3 regions of the Bradyrhizobium sp. PUT101 genome follow, and region 1 is predicted to be linked to each of the others. Evidence: predicted binding sites of a transcription regulator. Region 1 holds the regulator's gene; each other region holds the start of a gene.
What was found. The regulator LexA, encoded in region 1, represses DNA repair genes until DNA is damaged. The targets are predictions, from matches to a motif close to TGTTCNNNNTGTGTTCNG.
Positions count from the first base shown of each region.

Region 2: the regulator LexA is predicted to act here: its motif matches at 5,266-5,283, upstream of ACSHT2_RS04000 (single-stranded DNA-binding protein).
Region 3: the regulator LexA is predicted to act here: its motif matches at 2,020-2,037, upstream of recA (recombinase RecA).

Region 1 is NZ_CP197207.1:934,231-940,953, reverse strand. It holds gene ACSHT2_RS04550 (ComEC/Rec2 family competence protein) at 1-706, shown strand, start outside; gene ACSHT2_RS04545 (hypothetical protein) at 834-1,268, opposite strand; gene lexA (transcriptional repressor LexA) at 1,826-2,527, opposite strand; gene ACSHT2_RS04535 (molybdopterin molybdotransferase MoeA) at 2,704-3,915, opposite strand; gene ACSHT2_RS04530 (hypothetical protein) at 4,124-4,330, opposite strand; gene ACSHT2_RS04525 (adenylyl-sulfate kinase) at 4,644-5,423, shown strand; gene ACSHT2_RS04520 (TIGR03032 family protein) at 5,430-6,575, opposite strand; gene ACSHT2_RS04515 (autotransporter outer membrane beta-barrel domain-containing protein) at 6,721-6,723, shown strand, end outside.
Region 2 is NZ_CP197207.1:819,700-826,422, reverse strand. It holds gene uvrA (excinuclease ABC subunit UvrA) at 31-3,015, opposite strand; gene ACSHT2_RS04010 (outer membrane protein) at 3,301-3,990, opposite strand; gene ACSHT2_RS04005 (outer membrane protein) at 4,230-4,997, opposite strand; gene ACSHT2_RS04000 (single-stranded DNA-binding protein) at 5,440-5,934, shown strand; gene gyrA (DNA gyrase subunit A) at 6,324-6,723, shown strand, end outside.
Region 3 is NZ_CP197207.1:1,879,993-1,886,715, reverse strand. It holds gene ACSHT2_RS09275 (IS1595 family transposase) at 134-1,012, shown strand; gene ACSHT2_RS09270 (hypothetical protein) at 1,064-1,903, opposite strand; gene recA (recombinase RecA) at 2,112-3,200, shown strand; gene gcvP (aminomethyl-transferring glycine dehydrogenase) at 3,491-6,358, opposite strand; gene gcvH (glycine cleavage system protein GcvH) at 6,538-6,723, opposite strand, start outside.

The DNA.
Region 1 (6,723 bases):
CTGGGTGGCGGCACTGCCGGGCGCAGTCGGCCGCATTCCCGCGTTCGGGATCGCGCCGCTGATCGCGGCGAGCCTCGGGATCATCGTGATGGGGCTGTTGCGCACACCCCTGCGCTGGTCCGGTGCCCTGGTGCTGCTTGCGGCCATCCTCTCGGGGCTGTCAGTGCGGCAGCCCGATATCCTGATTGCCGGGGACGGCGCGAGCGTCGCCGTGCGGGGCAGGGACGGGCAGCTGCATGTGATCCGCGCGAGCAAGGATGGCTTCCTGCTGAGGGAATGGTTGGCTGCCGATGCCGATCCGCGCGACGCCGGCAACGCCTCGTTGGCCAACGGGGTGTCGTGTGACGAGGCCGGCTGCGTGACGCCGCTCGCGGACGGACGGTTGGTCGCGTTGGCTTTGCGCATCGACGCGCTGGCTGACGATTGCACCCGCGCCGCGCTGGTGGTGACGGCACGGCCCGCGCCGCCTGATTGTGCGGCGATGATTGTCGATCGGCCGCGGCTCGCCAGTCAGGGCGCGCTGGCTCTGACGCAGAGCGGTGACGGCTTCTCGGTTCAGGCGGTGAGGGCGAGAGGCACAAGCCGCCCCTGGCTGCCGGCCGGCGCCGGCGAGGGGAATTTCGACGGCAGCCTTGCGCCGAAGACGGCCGTGCCCCGCAACCGGGACGCAACGCCATCGGAGACGGACTTGCAGGCGGACGATTGAGGAGCGATGCGGGGGAGGTCGATCGGGCGGGATTTCGCAGGACGCAAACCATACCATCTCGCCGGCCTCGGCCGGCGATGGCATTTCATTCCTGGCCCACGACCATCGGCCGGGGGCGACGACGACGTCAGCCGATCGGCAGGCGCGTGATCGTGGACCGCGTGTCGGCGACGATCTGCGGCTTGTGCTCGCGTTCGCCAACCGGTTGGGTCACCGGCAGTTGCAGCACGGTCGCGCGCTGGCCTTCGACGAGCTGTGTCACCAGCACGTATTTGCCGTCGGGAAATTCGATCGCGTCATGATGGCGATCGGGAATGTGCGGGTCGATCTTGCCGAACTTGCCGACGCGGGAGTTCACGGTGCGCGTCCAGATCCAGCGATTGTCGTAACGGACGTTGTCGGCGAAAGCGAGCTCCGTTCCCGGCAGCAAGCAGACCGCGACGGAGAGATCGGCTTCGGAGGCGAAGCCACGCGTCGAGGTGCCGCGGAAGGTTGTCGTGACGATCGTCTCGCCGACTTCGGCGGGGCGTGTCGCGACGGCATGCAGGCTGTAGTCACACATCGGGTGCTCCTCATGCGAAGATAGCGACCCGCACCTCCTTTGGAGGCGCTGGCCTCTATCAGGGTGGAAGCACGCAACGCTCTGCTTGGTTGTAGGCAAATCTGCGGCTGCGTCCGCAAGCCGCGATCACATTATCTTTCCCTGACTCGATAGGAACAAAGCCGATGCATGCGTATTCGGAAGGCGCGTGCGTCAGCGCCCCGCGGCTGCCGACCGACGCGAATATTGCCAGCCCGATTGCAGAGGCTGTGCAATTGCATTTCGCACGTTGCGGGTATGCTCGCTGGCCGCCCATTCCGTTCGCATCTGGCGGTGCGATTGTGTGGCAACGGCCTGCGGCGCTGATGCTGCGATCAGCGCCGTGACGATCGTCCATGAAACGATCTGGCGCATGACGTCTCCTCGAACTCTCAGGCCGCGAGGCGATTCTGCTGCGCGGCGTGTCGAGGATGTCGCGCCGGAGGAGGGGCCGGATAGTCTGAGCAGAACCGGAAAGACGATCCAGCCGGAGCGGAGAATGATCCGCTCCAATAGGTGTCGAACGACCGCAGGACCGCTCAGTACTTCCGGTACAGCCCGATCAGCTTGCCCTGAATCTTCACGCGGTTCGGCGGAAGAATGCGGACTTCGTAGGCGGCATTGGCGGGCTCGAGCGCGATCGAGGCGCCACGGCGGCGGAAGCGCTTGAGCGTGGCCTCCTCGTCGTCGATCAGCGCCACCACGATGTCGCCGGTATCGGCGCTCTCGTTGCGCTGGATCAGCGCCATGTCGCCGTCGAGGATGCCGGCCTCGACCATGGAGTCGCCGCGCACTTCGAGTGCGTAGTGCTCGCCCGAGCCGAGCATGTCAGGCGGCACGCTGATGGTGTGGCTGCGCGTCTGCAACGCCTCGATCGGCGTGCCGGCCGCGATGCGGCCCATTACGGGCACTGCGACGGGACGCTCGCCCTCGTCCACAGGCGGGCTGGAGGTCGTGCGCACCTTGCCGAGATTGCCTTCGATGACGCTCGGGGTGAAGCCGCGGCGGCTGCCGGCGGCGGCCTGGAGCTCGGGCAGCTTGATCACCTCGATGGCGCGGGCGCGGTTGGGCAGGCGGCGGATGAAGCCGCGCTCCTCGAGCGCGGTAATCAGGCGATGGATGCCTGACTTCGAGCGCAGGTCGAGCGCATCCTTCATCTCGTCGAAGGAGGGCGGCACGCCGCTTTCCTTCAGACGTTCGCTGATGAACCGTAGAAGCTCGTACTGTTTGCGCGTCAACATCTCGACCAAAGTCCCCCGGTTGATGTCGTTTGATTCCGAGATGATGATGTCAGCGATAAGCCGCTACATCCTCGAAACAAATCATGAACGGACACTATATGTTCGATATGTGTTCCGCAACTGCTTAATTTATGGTGAACAGGACGAGGCTCGCGGAATGCGTGTGGCCGCGCAGCTCAGGCGGGGAGCCGCAGCACCTCGCAAGGCGTGCCGGCCTCGGCCCTCGGCGCGAACGGTGCGCGCACGAGAAGTACCTGTGCTGCAGCGAGATTCGCAAGCAGAGAGGAGTCCTGATGGCTGACGGGAAGGGCGACGAGCGTGCCGTCGTCACGCTGTTCCAGGCGCGCACGCAGATAATCCTCGCGCTGGTCGTTGGCACCGAGATCGCGGCCCAGCACGGCGCGCTCGCGGTGATGATGGATCACTGAGCGGCCCGACATGGCGCGAATCAGCGGCACCATGAACAGGAAGGCGCACACGTAAGACGACACGGGATTGCCGGGCAGGCCGATCACGCGCATTGCGCCGAGCCGTCCGTGCATCATCGGCTTGCCGGGCCGAATCGCGATCTTCCAGAACGCCATCGAGATGCCTTCGTCCTTGAGCGCCTGCTGGACCAGATCGTGGTCGCCGACCGACGCACCACCGGTCGTGATCAGGATGTCGGCGCCGCTCTCCCGGGCGCGACGGATGCCGGCGGAGGTGGCCTCCAGCGTATCGGCGGCAACGCCGAGGTCGATGGTCTCGGCGCCCTCGCTGCGGGCGAGCGCGTGCAGGGCATAGCCGTTGGAATAGACGATCTGGCCGTGACCTGGCGTGGTGCCCGGCATCACCAATTCGTCGCCGGTGGCGAGGATCGCGACCCTCGGACGGCGGAAGACGGCGAGATGCGGGTGGTTCATCCCGGCGGCCAGCGCGAGATCGCGCTCCGTGAGACGGCTTCCCTTGCGGAGCAGCACGTCTCCCTCGCGGAAGTCGATGCCGGCGGGGCGGATGTGCCGCCCGGGAATCGCCGCTTCCTTGATCGTGATGAGCTTGCCTTCCGCGACGGTGTCCTCCTGGATCACCACCGCATCGGCGCCGTCGGGAACGACGCCGCCGGTGAAGATCCGCACGGCTTCGCCGGGCCCAACCCTTCCCGCGAACGGTCGACCCGCCGCGACCTCGCCGGTGACCGCGAGCCTGGAATCGACCGTTGCCGCATCGGCGGCGCGCACCGCATAGCCGTCCATCGCCGACATGGCCTCCGGTGGCTGCGTGCGCCGCGCCGCGACGTCGCGGGCGAGCACGCGATGGTAGGCCTCATCGAGGGAAACCATCTCTTCAGGCAGCGGCTCTGCACCCGCCAGCACCGCGGCTAGCGCGTCAGAAACGGGCATGAGGGCCACGGGCGGAAACTCCTGCAAATGGGTGGCGAGAGTTCTAGCCGAGTGCAGGCGCGAGGCAAAGCAGCACGCAGGATGATTTATCCGGCGCGATTTCCGTCGTGGTGCAGGGAGCTCAAGTCCGCCGCGGCATGATCCGGAAGGCGAGACAGACCGGCACGAGGATAGCCATGGCGAGGACGAGAGTGACGAGCGCCACGGCCAACATCGGTCAACGTCCTGCCGGATCGCTCGGACCGACGTCCGGTGCGACGTCGGGAGCTCTGGGATCCGGATCCTTGTCGGGCAGCGGATCGGCCAGGGACTTCAGGTCGGCCGCCTTGCTGATCAGCTTGGCGGAAAGGTCAGAATCCGAGGTGGTTCTGGCGAATTCAAGCAGGAGAGAGGCTTGCCTGGTGAGATAGCTTTTGCCCAGCACGTCGATCAGTCCGATGTAGAGGTCCCAACGGACTCATGAGTCCGAAAGGTGGTATTCCGTTCCCGGAACTTCGTACAAAAATGCACAGAGGTGTTGGGTTCCTCATCTTCTGCAAATTGAGTTCCGGGAACCGAGGGTGCTGCGGCCTCTCGCTGGAGCCCGTTGGCGTCAGATGCCAAGCGCCCTCAATGCGTTCCCGACGTCGCCGGGCGACATCACGTGCACGGCGTTCAAACCGACAGCCCGTTGGGGCTCCACAGCCAAGCTGGTGTAAGCTTTACGGCATACGTTCTCTTGAAGCGAGGAGCGGCCCATGACACGAAAAATTCTCATCATGGGGCTTCCGGGCGCGGGTAAGACGACGCTCGCCAATACTCTGGCGCCGCTACTCAATGCAGTTGTTTTCAATGCGGACTCGGTTAGGGCCAACGTATCGAGAGACCTCGGCTTTAGTCACGAAGATCGCGTTGAACATGCCCGCCGCATGAGCTGGATGTGTGACCGGGTAGTCGAAGCGGGAGGAACGGCGATCGCGGACTTCATTTGCCCGACGGAGGAAACGCGGGCTGCATTTGGTTCTACTTTCACAGTTTGGATTGATCGCATTCAGGAGAGCCGATTCGCAGACACCAATCGTATGTTTACACCGCCCAGCCATTTTGATGTGCGCGTCAATGCGGATGGCACTGTTCGATATTGGGCGGAGCAAGTGTTGGCACGCCTGCGACCGGCATTTGATCCACAACTGCCGACCGCGCTGTTCATCGGCCGCTATCAGCCGTTTCACCTTGGCCATCAGCGCCTGATCGAAGAGGGCCTGCGTCGTGTCGGCCAGGTGTGCATCGCTGTTCGCGATACGCACGGAATCGATCAGAAAAACCCGCTATCGTTCTTCGCGGTGAAGCAACGGATCGAAGCTGCGCTGTCGGCCCATGTAGGCCGCTTCATTGTCCTGCCGATGCCCAACATTACCAATGTCTATTACGGCCGCGACGTTGGTTACGCAGTCGAACGCATCGTGCTCGACGAGGCAACGGAAGATATCTCCGCCACGGACCTGCGTCGGATGAGTGCAGCGCCGATGCCCCGATAATCGTCGTCAAGCGCTGCCGTCGGTCTCGAGCGGATCGTGAGTGATGAGGTTCAGAATCTCGTCGGAGGTGAAGCCGAGCGCCATCGGCCGCACCACATCCGGGACCACGCCGAGATCGTAGAGTTCCGTCACAGATCCATCGATACGGAACCAATGAACGCACGCACCCGTATCGAGATCGATGATCTGCACCCCGCACCACGGCTCCGAATCGGCCTCGGCGAGTCTGCGGTCGAGGGCCAGCCCTTCAAAGCGCTCGTAGCGTGGTTTTGACAGTCCCACGAATGCGTACCTGCCATGGAAGGCGAGCCCGCGCACGAAACCCGGGCAGAAGGCGAGCACCCGAAATCGCCCATCTTCCGCCAGGGCGCCGCGCTCGATCCAGCCGATCTCGCCGGTTCCGGAGTTCAGCAACCACAATCGGCCGCTATACATGCGCGGAGAATGGGGCATTGAGAGGCCTCCGAGAACGACGGCACCGGACTGCACGTCGATGACGATGCCGCCATTGGCGCGCCGGTCGCGCCAGCCATCGACGGTGTCGGATCTACTGACCGCCGTCACGTAGCGCGGCACGCCGGCTTCCATGGCGAGTCCGTTCAAGTGGCACCGGTCCTCTTTGACGATCTTCGAAATGAAGGAAGGCTTCCACAATGGCGTGAAGCTGTGCCGCTCGGATGTCGTGGCAAGGCAGTTATAGAGCGTATTGACGAAGACAATGCCGCCATCCTTCGTCAAGCCGATGTCGTGAACGTCGAGCTCGCCGGTGATGAATAGTTCACGCGGGACGTAGCACGCGTCATGCAGATCGTTGATTGTCTGCTCGCGCTCGAGCACGTTCCTGAACTTGACGATCTGGAACAGTGTGGCGAGAAGAAGGGTGTCTCGATCCGCGACGCAGATCCCCATCGCCTTGTGAAAAAAACGCTCATGCACCAGAAGCCCGCCATCGACGTTCTGCCCGATCAGATAGAACTTGCCTGATTGATAGGACGAAACGGCGAGTGCGATGCGCTCTGAACCAAGAAAGGCCGGCAGCCCAGGCGACATCGAATACTTGACCGCATTGCCGCCGTGCTCCGCGGCGGCGTCTGTGCGCAGTCGATCGGCAGGTTGCTCGATCACTTCGTTGCCTGTGATGCTCCTGGACAACGTCAACACTAGCCGAGTTCTTGCGGAAACACCAAGCCGGGTCTCCCCCGACCGGGCTGACTACTAGCGCGGGAGGTCGTTACTGTGTAAAAACGCAGGTAGCGCGATTTAGGTGGGTTGGAACCTGCATTTGCTGGAGGCCTTATTG
Region 2 (6,723 bases), 110 kb from region 1:
ATGTGCGTCGGCACATTCCGGGCGCGCAACCTACTCCGCCGCCTCGCTCGCCGCGCGTCTCCGCTTTGGCTTCCTTGCCTTCTCCAGCACCGGCGCCAAGAACTTCCCGGTATAGCTCCGCGGCGCTTTCGCGATGTCTTCGGGCGGGCCCCACGCCACGATCTCGCCGCCGCCGTCGCCGCCTTCGGGGCCGAGATCGATGACCCAGTCGGCGGTCTTGATGACTTCGAGATTGTGCTCGATGACGACGACGGTGTTGCCCTGCGCGACCAGCTCGTGCAGCACTTCCAGCAGCTTCTTGACGTCGTGGAAATGCAGGCCGGTGGTGGGCTCGTCCAGGATGTAGAGCGTGCGGCCGGTGGCGCGCTTGGACAGCTCCTTTGCCAGCTTCACGCGCTGGGCTTCGCCGCCCGAGAGGGTCGTCGCCTGCTGGCCGACATGGATGTAGTCGAGGCCGACGCGGTGCAGGGTCTGGAACGTCTCGCGGACGCGCGGCACCGCCTTGAAGAATTCCGCAGCCTCTTCGACGGTCATGTCGAGCACGTCGGCGATGCTCTTGCCCTTGAACAGCACTTCGAGCGTCTCGCGGTTGTAGCGCTTGCCCTTGCAGACGTCGCACGTGACGTAGACGTCGGGCAAAAAGTGCATCTCGATCTTGATGACGCCGTCGCCCTGGCACGCCTCGCAGCGGCCGCCCTTGACGTTGAAGGAGAAGCGGCCTGGCTCGTAGCCGCGTGCCTTGGATTCGGGCAGGCCCGCAAACCATTCGCGGATCGGCGTGAAGGCGCCGGTGTAGGTCGCCGGATTGGAGCGCGGGGTACGGCCGATCGGCGACTGGTCGATGTCGATGATCTTGTCGATGTGCTCGAGGCCCTCGATGCGGTCGTGGGGCGCGGCGCCCTCGCTGGCATTGTTCAGCTTGCGCGCGATGGCGCGATAGAGCGTGTCGATCAGCAGCGTCGACTTGCCGCCGCCGGAGACGCCGGTGACGCAGGTGAACAGGCCGAGCGGGATCTCCGCCGTGACGTTCTTGAGGTTGTTGCCGCGCGCGTTGACCACCTTGATGGTGCGGCGATGGTTCGGCGGACGCCGCTCCGGCACCTCGACCTCGAGCTCGCCGGTCAGGTACTTGCCGGTCAGCGATTTCGGGTTGCGCATGATCTCGGCGGGCGTGCCTTCGGCGACGATGTGGCCGCCATGCATGCCGGCGCCGGGACCGATGTCGAGGACGTAGTCGGCGAGGCGGATGGCGTCCTCGTCATGTTCGACCACGACCACGGTGTTGCCGAGGTCGCGAAGCCGCTTGAGCGTGTCGAGCAGGCGGGCATTGTCGCGCTGGTGCAGGCCGATCGACGGCTCGTCCAGCACGTAGAGCACGCCCGTCAGCCCCGAGCCGATCTGCGAAGCGAGGCGGATGCGCTGGCTCTCGCCGCCGGACAGCGTGCCGGAGGAGCGGGATAGCGTGAGATAGTTGAGGCCGACGTCGAGCAGGAAGGTCAGGCGCTCGCGGATCTCTTTCAGGATGCGGCCGGCGATCTCGTTCTGCTGCTTGTTCAGCGTATCAGGCACGCTCGCGAACCACTCGCCGGCCTTTCTGACCGACAGCTCCGAGATCTCGCCGATATGCTTGCCGCCGACCTTGACGCAGAGCGCCTCGGGCTTCAGCCGAAAGCCCTTGCAGCCCTCGCAGGGCACGTCGTGGAAATATTTCGCCAGCTCCTCGCGGGCCCACTCGCTCTCGGTCTCGCGATAGCGGCGGTTGATGTTGGTGATGACGCCCTCGAACGGCTTCTTGGTGTCGTAGGAGCGAACACCGTCCTCGTAGGAGAACTTGATCTCATCGTCGCCGGACCCGTAGAGGATCGCGTCTCTCGTCTTCTTCGGAAGATCCTTCCACTTGGTGTCGAGCGTGAACTTGTAGTGCTTGCCGAGCGCGGTGAGCGTCTGCACGTAATAGGGCGATGACGACTTGGCCCAGGGCGCGATCGCGCCCTTGCGTAGCGTCAGATCCTTTTCGGGGATGACGAGATCCTCGTCGACATGCTGCTCGACGCCGAGGCCGCCGCAGGCCGGGCAGGCACCATAGGGATTGTTGAACGAGAACAGCCGCGGCTCGATCTCGGGGATGGTGAAGCCGGAGACCGGACAGGCGAACTTTTCCGAGAACAGGATGCGCTCGGGGCCGCTCTTGTCGTGGATCTTCGCGGTCTTCTTTTTCTCTTTCTCTTCCGCAGGCGCGGCCGCCGGCGCGTCAGCGAACTCGACGACGGCGAGGCCCTCCGCAAGCTTCAGCGCGGTCTCAAAACTCTCGGCAAGGCGCTGGCCGATGTCGGAGCGCACCACGATGCGGTCGACGACGACGTCGATGTCGTGCGGGAATTTCTTGTCCAGCGTCGGCGCTTCCGCGAGCTCATGGAAGGTGCCGTCGATCTTGACGCGCTGAAAGCCCTTCTTGAGCCATTCGGCGAGCTCCTTCCGATACTCGCCCTTGCGGCCGCGCACGACCGGCGCGAGCAGATAGAGGCGGGTGCCTTCGGGGAGCGCCAGCACGCGGTCGACCATCTGCGAGACGGTCTGGCTCTCGATCGGCAGGCCCGTGGCCGGCGAATAGGGTACGCCGACGCGGGCCCAGAGCAGGCGCATATAGTCGTAGATCTCGGTGACGGTGCCGACGGTGGAGCGCGGGTTCTTCGACGTCGTCTTCTGCTCGATCGAGATCGCCGGCGACAGGCCGTCGATCTGGTCGACGTCGGGCTTTTGCATCATCTCAAGGAATTGGCGGGCATAGGCCGACAGCGATTCGACGTAGCGGCGCTGGCCCTCGGCGTAGATGGTGTCGAAGGCGAGCGAGGATTTGCCGGAACCGGAGAGGCCGGTGAACACCACCAGCTTGTCGCGGGGAATCTCGACGTCGATATTCTTGAGGTTGTGCTCGCGCGCGCCACGGATCGTAATTGCGCGCAGGCTGGAGCCCGCGTTCTGTTGTTGGCGCTTCGCCTTGATCACTTCGTCCATCCCGCTGGTCCTTAAGGAATCCAAAGACGCGCGATCGCGCCAATGTTGAAGGCGCGCTTCGCCCGGAACCGGGAACGGCGCCGATGGGTATGGCAGCGAACGTAGGAAGAACGGCGGCGGATTTCCAGTGCGACTTGCGAATCGTCAACGGATTGTTGGCGCGCTGGCGGCACCTGGCAGCAGAAGCGGTGGAACTGTACGGGACGTGCCCGCCAAAACAAAAAAGGCCGGCGCGAAGCCGGCCTTTCGTGACGAGGTGACGTCGGTCGCGATCAGTACTTCAGATCAGTACTTGGCAACAACCGGGGCGCCGAAGTGATAGTTTACGCCGACCTGCACGGTGTGGAAGTTGAGCGTGCCGGTGGGAACGGCGCCCGAGAAATAGGTCTCGCCGCCGAGGCTGCGATAGAGGTACTCGCCCTTGACCGACCACTGCGGAGCGAAGAACGCTTCGACGCCGGCACCGACGGTCCAGCCGGAGTGGAACTTGCTGTCGGAGACCGAGGCGGCGCCCGCGGTGGCAGTGATCTTGTTGTCGATCCAGGCGTAGCCGCCGGTGCCGTAGAGCAGGACGTTGTTGACGGCCCAGCCGATACGGCCGCGCACGGTGCCCATCGCATCCGTCTTCGAGGTCACCGAAACCGGGATGACACCGAGGCCGGGGACGACAACCGTACCAGCCGCCGAGGCGCTGACATCGGCCCAGGCACCATCAGCCTCGATGCCGAACACGACGTTGCCGGTCTGCCAGTTGTAACCGGCGGTGCCGCCGACGAAGCCACCCTGCATCTTTGGGTCGCCCGAACTGGCTTCCCAAGCGCCACCGCCGACGATACCGATGTAGAAGCCGGTCCAGTTGTAGACCGAGGCAACAGCCACAGGAGCCTTGGTGTAGGGGCGGGCTGCGAGATCAGCAGCCGAAGCGGGAGCCGCAAGAGCGAACAAACAGGCCGAAGCCAACAAAACCTTCTTCATCTTTAACTAAATCCCAGTCCCAGTTTCTGTTGTTGCCTTCCGTGACCGGAAGGGCAGCGGACTCAAACGTCCAACTGGGGTTGTGCTTACATCAACAAAGCCGCAAGTTGTGTCTCCGAAAAGACACAATGCCACAAAAGGTAATGGTTATTGACTCATTACCCCTTCGACATTTGCGCCCAAAACAGAAAGGCCGGCGCGAGGCCGGCCTTTTGATCTCCAACAATATCAGCGGGATATCAGTACCTCGCGATCAACGGACCGCCCCAACGATAATTCACCCGGATGAGGGCGAGATCGACGTCCTGGCCGATGCGATCGGAGGCCGTGAAAGCACCGAGCGGAGCCGTGGCAAAATTGCCGGATCCGGTGAAGTCGATCGTGCGGTGACCGAGGAAGATGTGATCGTACTCGAAGCCGACCGACCAGTTTGGCGCGAATCCGAACTCGACGCCCACGCCCACCGTGCCGCCCCAACGCGTCTCGTTGGCCCGGTCGAACTCGAGGCCGGTCGCCACATCGTAGGTCCGATAGCGATCGCCGACGACGGCGGCGCCGCCCTTCACGTAGAGCAACACGTTGTTCCAGGCGTAACCGACCTGCCCGGTGATCAAACCGAAAGAGTCGATCTTGGACTGGTTGCGAAGGCCAGACACCGCGCTGATGTTGTCGCCGGTAAAGTCGGCCCAGTTGCCCTGGCCCTCGAAGCCGAACACCCAGTTCGTCGACTGCCAGCGGTAGCCGACCTGGCCGCCGACGGTGCCGCCGGTCGCATTGTGGCAGCCCTCGCCAGTCAGTACGCCGGTCCCCGCGGTCACGAGATCCCAGCACTTGCGGCTTGTGCCGTAGCCGCCGTTGATGCCGATGTAGAAGCCGCTCCAGTCGTAGATGGCGGCAATCGGCGGTGGAGCCTTGGTGTAGGGACGGGCGGCAAGATCCGCCGCGTTTGCTGGAGCCGCCAGCCCCAACGCTATTGCACTGATTGTACCAAAAAGAATCTTATTCATTGCAGTCTCCCCAGTTTCGCCCGCTTCTCGAAGTGCCCGAAGCGGCTGATCAGGCGCGACGCCCATATGAACTAATTCCAAGGCGATCATAGCCAAAGGAACGGACAAAATCCGTCTCCGAAATGCCACAGTCGCCCACTGATTGAAGTGGCTGCAACTTGATGAATGTTAAGCGGTTTTCGTCCTGCTCGGGAACCCGGAAAAGTTCCATTCGGGTTCCATTGTCAGCCGCGCGAGCGGCCAGCATCTGCTCCGTGCTTTCGGCGCGAAGAACAAATCTGGAACAGCGCCGAGCGGGATGCTATATGTGGGGATAACCTTTTGGGTGGCGGGCTGATCGGTGCCTGCAAGCGTATAGGGTCGCCTCAACAGGGCGCAGAGGAACGCGGGCAGCGGGATTCGCCCTTTTGAAATTCAGTGGCATTCGGAGTGGAGAGCGGCGATGGCGGGAAGCGTCAACAAGGTCATTCTGGTTGGAAATCTCGGCAAGGATCCTGAAATCCGCCGTACCCAGGACGGGCGGCCGATCGCGAATTTGAGCATCGCCACCTCGGAGACATGGCGTGACAAGGCGACCGGCGAGCGCAAGGAAAAGACCGAGTGGCACCGCGTCGTGATCTTCAATGAAGGGCTCTGCAAGGTTGCCGAACAGTATCTGAAGAAGGGCGCGAAGGTTTACATCGAGGGCGCGCTGCAGACCCGCAAATGGACCGACCAGAGCGGCGTCGAGAAGTACTCGACCGAGGTCGTGCTCCAGGGCTTCAACTCGACGCTGACAATGCTCGACGGTCGCGGTGGCGGCGGTGGAGGCGGCAGCTTCGGCGACGAACCGGGCGGCGATTTCGGCTCCTCCGGTCCCGTCAGCAGCGCGCCGCGCCGTCCCGTTGCCGCCGGCGGCGGCCGCAACAGCGACATGGACGACGATATCCCGTTCTGAGGACGCGGATCGCGCTATCGAGACGCGCCGAGCGGACGGAGCTTGGCGTGTCATGTCAGCAATTCTGCCTAGTCGACGGGCCGGGCTCGGGTTTTCCGGGCCCGCTTCATGTTCGGCTTGAATTCAAACTCATCCGGCATTGAGACCATGGCGCACCGCGGCTCTTGACCGCTGCGAACGGGCTGGTGGGCGCGTCGGGCGGCGCGGTTTTCCGAGGTGCTGGACGCGGTTCCGCGAAGCTATTTCCAGGGGTGTCGGAGATGCCTTGCCCAGAGCCGTAAGTATCTGGAAGAATAAGCGGAAAAAGCGCTTCTCGGTCGCCCGCGAGGGTAGTTATCCGACCCTCGATACGCTATATGATTCCCAGATAAACCTCACCGGATTTCCCCTTGGCTGACGACGACAACAAGCCCGGCGACCAGCCGGCGCATCCCACGGACATTCGCCCCGTCTCCATCTTCGAGGAGATGAAGAAGTCCTATCTCGACTATGCCATGAGCGTGATCGTGGCGCGGGCGCTGCCCGATGCGCGCGACGGTCTGAAGCCGGTGCACCGCCGCATCCTGTACTCGATGAACGAGCAGGGGCACACACCCGACAAGAAGTACGTCAAGTCCGCTCGCGTGGTCGGCGACGTCATCGGTAAATATCACCCGCACGGCGACCAATCGATCTACGACGCCATGGTTCGCATGGCGCAGGACTTCTCGATGCGCGTGCCGCTGATCGACGGCCAGGGCAATTTCGGCTCGGTCGACGGCGATCCGGCGGCCGCCTATCGTTACACCG
Region 3 (6,723 bases), 950 kb from region 1:
AAGCGGGTCCGCCTGCCGAATTTGGATGTGGCTGAACAGGACCAGGTGCCCGGGGCAAATCCGGATATATACCCTCTGGACATGTAGAACATTCCCGGTTACAGTACATATATACTGCGGGGAGGCGTTCCACATGGCCCAGAAGCCGAGCAAAATTCGCGAGTTTCAGAAGCGTTTCCCCGACGAAGATAGCTGCCTTACGCACCTGATGCGGACCCGGTTCGGGGAGCGCTTTACCTGCTTCAAGTGCCAGAAAGAGGCGACCTATTACCGGGTCAAGGCTCGCCGCTCGTTCGAGTGCGAGCACTGCGGCTATCAGGTCTATCCGACCGCTGGCACGCCGTTCGAAAAGACCCGCACCAGCCTCCGCGATTGGTTCTACGTCATGTTCCTGTTCTGCGAGACGCGGAACGGCGTCGCAGCAAAGGAAGTCGAGCGCCAGCTAGGCGTCACCTACAAGACGGCGTGGCGCATGTGCCATCTGATCCGCCTGTATATGGGCTACGTCGATGGCGACGCCCCAATGGGCGGCCCCGGCAAGACCATAGAGGTGGACGAGACGTTTATTGGCGGCAAGGACAAGCAGGGCAAAGACGATAAGGCGATTGTGATGGGCATCGTTGAGCGCGGCGGCGACGTTGTTACGCGCGTCGTGCAGGCTCGCTCCAAGGCCCATATCCTCCCGCACGTCGTGCGCTTCGTGAAAGAAGGCTCTCGCGTCCACACGGACGAGGCGTCGAACTTCAAGCTGTTGAGAGAGAAGTACGGTTACGATCACGAAGCCGTGGATCATTCGGCCAAGGAGTACGTGCGCGGCGACGTTCACACCAACTCAATCGAATCGTTCTGGTCTCAGGTAAAGCGCGGTATCAACGGGACTTACGTTTGGGTTTCGAAGAAGCACTTGCAGCTTTACCTTCGCGAGTTCGAGTATCGCCATAACTTGCGGAAGCAGCCGATGCTGATGTTCGAGCTTTTGTTGCAGGCTTTTCCCCGGGTACGGGTTGAGTGACCATCGCCTGCAAGAGTTGATCGAAGCGTTGCGATTTGGCGGATTTTGGCTTCACTTCGTAACTCCTACGTCTGCCTGTTCGTATTCAGCCCACTTCTCACTCAGTTGCCTTGATCTTCCAGGTACCCAAAAGTGCATCATTCGTGTGAATTTCCGCAATTGCTCAACCGTCTTTGGGCTGAGACTCGCTTTGGGGTCTTGATGATCTCGCACAAAATTTGAGGCTTGGGTGTTCAGAACCTCGATCAAATCTAAGTATCCAAACATCATTAAACGTCGTTCGGGAAGCTGCCAATTTTGTTCGGTGATGCCGGTGGTTTCCGCATAATCCGGCCATTTCAAAGCAAGTCTTGAAAAACTTTTGTCAGCTATGTCCACCTTCTCTTTGAGAAGAGCCGCTTGAGTTTGAAATTTTCCAGCATCAGGGGAGATCGCTTCCAGCGTGTGTTTGGCTTGATCGCGAACGTCCAATGCAGGGCCAGTGATCCAATCCTTGAAATCATCAATAGCACGGCGACGCCGTGCTAACTCGGAAGCTGAGAAGTGTTTCCTCACTATTCGATTTGGATCTGATTCCGACGGAGTTTCAGCCTGCTTTGGTGCTTGCGCAGGCTTATCCCCCAAGGCGATCATGGAAAGCCCCACAACTCCTAGGGCTATCGCACAAGCCAGCACCAGAATTCCAAAGCCCTGACGTCCCATCATGCCCGTCGCTATTGAAAACCAACTTTGAGAATATCCGTACCAGATCAGGCAGGCGGCTGCGCCGGCGCTTGAAATCCAGAAAATTACGCCAGCCAGCCACTTGCACTCGGGCCACCTCATAGGTGCGACCCCGGCTGAAATCTGGACGAAGAAGAAAAACAGAAGGGAGAAAAGCGCGCCGTCCATACCTGCCTCTTCAGCCCTCTAGGGCTAGTTGTGGCAGGCGAATCTGTACCCGATTTAGAGTACATGTTCAAAGGGTATATATCTGGGCAAATCCGCAAAAGAACATATTGCGAACCTAGAACAAATAGGGTACATTGATTTTATCGCCGAGCTGCCTCGCCAATTGTTTGTCCCTCACGCGAATCCTCGCCATAAGGAGCACGACCCAATGTCCGCCACTGCGCTGCGTATCGTCGAAGGATCTTCCATGGACAAGAGTAAAGCTCTGGCCGCCGCGCTCTCCCAGATCGAGCGCCAGTTCGGCAAGGGCTCGGTGATGAAGCTCGGCAAGAACGACCGGTCCATGGACATCGAGGCGGTGTCCTCCGGCTCGCTCGGGCTCGATATCGCGCTCGGCATCGGCGGCCTGCCCAAGGGACGCATCGTCGAGATCTACGGGCCGGAATCCTCGGGCAAAACCACGCTGGCGCTGCATACGGTGGCGGAAGCGCAGAAGAAGGGCGGCATCTGCGCCTTCATCGACGCCGAGCATGCGCTCGACCCGGTCTATGCCCGCAAGCTCGGGGTCAACATCGACGAGCTCCTGATCTCGCAGCCCGACACCGGCGAGCAGGCGCTGGAGATCTGCGACACGCTGGTGCGCTCGGGCGCGGTCGATGTGCTGGTGATCGACTCGGTCGCGGCGCTGGTGCCGAAGGCCGAGCTCGAAGGCGAGATGGGCGATGCGCTGCCGGGCTTGCAGGCCCGTCTGATGAGCCAGGCGCTGCGCAAGCTCACGGCCTCCATCAACAAGTCCAACACCATGGTGATCTTCATCAACCAGATCCGCATGAAGATCGGTGTGATGTACGGCTCGCCCGAAACCACGACCGGCGGCAATGCGCTGAAATTCTACGCCTCCGTCCGCCTCGACATCCGCCGCATCGGCGCGATCAAGGAGCGCGACGAGGTGGTCGGCAATACCACGCGCGTCAAGGTGGTGAAGAACAAGCTGGCGCCGCCCTTCAAGCAGGTCGAGTTCGACATCATGTACGGCGAGGGCGTCTCCAAGATGGGCGAGATCCTCGATCTCGGCGTCAAGGCCGGCATCGTCGAAAAGTCCGGCGCCTGGTTCTCCTATGACAGCCAGCGCCTCGGCCAGGGCCGCGAGAACTCGAAGGCATTCCTGAAGGCCAACCCTGATATCACCGCCAAGATCGAGACCTCGATCCGCCAGAACTCCGGCCTGATCGCCGAGCAGATTCTCGCCGGCACCCCCGAGCGAGACGCCGACGGCGAGGAGCCGGCGGACGAGTAAGCCTTACCGCGAAGAGTTTTCGCGAGGAGCGGGCGCTGAGGACGTTGAGTTGCCGACGTCATCGGCGCCCGTTTCGTTTTGCGCGAGGGGGGGCGCGCCGCCGCGGTCATCGATTCAACCTAAAGCCATTCCGCCATAGGTCGAAACCGTAGAGCGGATTAGCCGTGCGATGCGCGAAGCCATTGCCCGGTGTCATCCACCACTGTTCGCCTCTGCGGAAGCTGAAGCGGTGGGTTGCGCCGGCGGACCGTGCTTCGCACAGCCGCCCGCTAACCCACCCCACAATTCCCTTACTCCGCCGCTTCCGCGTAGTCGCTCACCGGCGGGCACGAGCACACCAGGTTGCGGTCGCCATAGACGTTGTCGACACGGCCCACCGGGCTCCAGTACTTGTCGGTGCGCGAGCTGCCCGCGGGGAAGCAGCCTTCGCTGCGGCTGTAGGCGCGATTCCAATCGTCATCCGCGATGTCGTGCACGGTGTGCGGTGCGTGACGCAGCGGGGATGCCTCGATCTTGAAGCGGCCGGCCTCGACCTCGGCGATCTCCTTTCGGATCGCGATCATGGCGTCGCAGAAGCGGTCCAGCTCAGCCCTGGATTCCGACTCGGTCGGCTCGATCATCAGCGTGCCCGGCACCGGGAAGCTCATGGTCGGTGCGTGGAAGCCGTAGTCGATCAGCCGTTTTGCGATATCGTCCACGGTGACGCCGCTTGTCGTCTTCAACGGACGCGGGTCGATGATGCACTCATGCGCGACGCGTCCCCTGGCGTTCTTGTAGAGCACCGGGAAGTGCGGATCGAGACGCGCTGCGATGTAGTTGGCGTTGAGGATCGCGATCTCGGTGGCGCGCTTCAGACCTTCGCCGCCCATCATCAGAATATAGATGTAGGAGATGGTGAGGATCGAGGCCGAGCCGAACGGCGCCGCCGAAACCGGGCCGACCGGAGCGTCAGCTTGCGTGACCGGATGACCGGGCAGGAACGGCTTAAGATGCGCCTTGACGCCGATCGGGCCCATGCCGGGGCCGCCGCCGCCATGCGGGATGCAGAACGTCTTGTGCAGATTGAGATGGCTGACGTCGGCGCCGTAGTCGCCGGGCCTGCTCAGGCCGACCTGCGCATTGAGGTTGGCGCCGTCGAGATACACCTGGCCGCCATGGCCGTGCACGATGTCGCAGATCTCGCGGATATGCTCCTCGAACACGCCGTGGGTCGAGGGATAGGTGATCATGATCGCGGCGAGGTCGTTCGAATGCTTCTCGGCCTTGGCGCGGAGGTCGTTGACGTCGACGTCGCCGTTCTTCTCGCAGGCGACCACCACCACGTCCATGCCGGCCATCGCGGCCGAGGCCGGGTTGGTGCCGTGGGCGGAGGAGGGGATCAGGCAGATCTTGCGATGCGCTTCGCCGCGCGCGAGATGATAGCCGCGGATCGCGAGCAGCCCGGCATATTCGCCCTGCGCGCCTGAATTCGGCTGCAGCGAGATCGCGTCATAGCCGGTGATGTCGCACAGCCACTTCTCCAGTCGCGCGAACAGCGCGTGATAGCCGGCGGCCTGCTCGCGCGGCACAAACGGGTGCAGCGTCGCAAACTCCGGCCAGGTCAGCGGCATCATCTCCGTGGTCGCGTTCAGCTTCATGGTGCAGGAGCCGAGCGGGATCATGGCGCGGTCGAGCGCGAGGTCGCGATCGCTGAGCTTGCGCATGTAGCGCAGCATCTCGGTCTCCGAGCGATGCGCATGGAAGACCGGATGGGTGAGGAACGAGGTGGCGCGCTTCAGCGTCTCCGGCAGCGCCTCGCGCGTCCCGGCGTCGATCTCGGCATAGGCGAGCGTGCCGCCGAAGGCGCGCCAGACCGCTTCCACCGTCGCAGGCGTCGTGGTCTCGTCGAGCGCGATGCGCAGAGCTGCATCACCGATGCCGAGATTGATCTTTTCGGAGGCGGCGCGCGCGACGATCTCGGCGCGCCTGGCGCCGGCATCGACGCTGAGCGTGTCGAAGAAGCTGTCGGACTGCGGCGCAAAGCCGAGCTTGCGCAGGCCGCTCGCGAGCACGGCGGTGCGGCGATGGACGCTGCGCGCGATCTGGATGAGGCCCTCGGGGCCGTGATAGACCGCATACATCGCAGCGATCACGGCGAGCAGCACCTGCGCGGTGCAGATGTTGGAGGTCGCCTTCTCGCGGCGGATGTGCTGCTCGCGGGTCTGCAGCGCGAGGCGGTAGGCAGGCATCCCGCGGGAATCGATGGAGAGGCCGACGATGCGGCCGGGCAGCGAGCGCTTGAGCGCATCGCGCACCGCCATATAGGCCGCATGCGGTCCGCCATAGCCCATCGGCACGCCGAAGCGCTGCGCCGAGCCGATCGCGATGTCGGCGCCCAACTCGCCGGGCGAGGCCAGCAGCGTCAGCGCCAGCAGGTCGGCGGCAACGATCGCAAGCGCGCCCTTGGCCTTCAGCGCCGCGATCGCAGGCCTGAGGTCGCGCAATGCGCCCGATGAGCCCGGATATTGCAGCAGCGCGCCGATTACGTCGGCGGTGTCGAGATCGGCGAGGGGATCGCCGACGATCAGGGTCCAGCCCAGCGGCTCGGCGCGGGTCCGCATCACAGCCAACGTCTGCGGATGCACGTCCTTGTCGACGAAGAAGGCCTTCGCCTTCACCTGCGAGTGCCGCTCCGCGAGCGCCATGGCTTCGGCCGCCGCGGTGGCTTCGTCGAGCAGCGAGGCGTTGGCGACGTCGAGCCCGGTGAGGTCGCAGATCATGGTCTGGAAGTTGAACAGCGCCTCCAGCCGGCCCTGGCTGATCTCGGGCTGGTAGGGCGTATAGGCCGTATACCAGGCCGGATTCTCCAGAATGTTGCGCTGGATCACCGCGGGCAGGATCGTGCCGGAATAGCCTTGGCCGATCAGCGAGGTGAAGACCTGGTTCTGGGCTGCGAGCTCGCCCATATGCGCGATCGCCTCGGTCTCGCTCAAGGGCTTGCCGAGATCGAGCGGGACGGCCTGCCGGATCGAAGCCGGCAGCGTCTCCGCCATCAGCGCGTCGACGCTTTTCGCGCCGACTGTTTCGAGCATTGCGTTGACGTCGCGCGCCGACGGGCCGATGTGGCGGCGAACGAAACTGGCGGCGGCGTCGCCGTTGGTCTTGCGGTGCGCGGTCATCATTGGGTCCTCGCTTCAGTTTTCGCTGTCATGCCCCGCCTAGTGCGCAATTGCGCACGGGGGCGGGGCATCCAGTACACGCAGGCGTCACGGCTTGAATCGAGAAGCCGCGGCGTACTGGATCGTCCGCCTTCGCGGACGATGACAGTGAGTGTGTGGAGACGGCTCGACTCATATCCTCAGGCCGTGTGCGCCTTGTAGGCGGCTTCATCCATGAGGCCGCCGAGCTCGCTTTTGTCGGCAATCTTGATCTTGAAGAACCAGGCCTTGCCCTGCGCATCCGAGTTCACCAGCGCCGGCTCGGCGACGAGCGCCTCGTTGGTCTCGAGCACCTCGCCTGAGATTGGCGCGTAGACGTCGGAGGC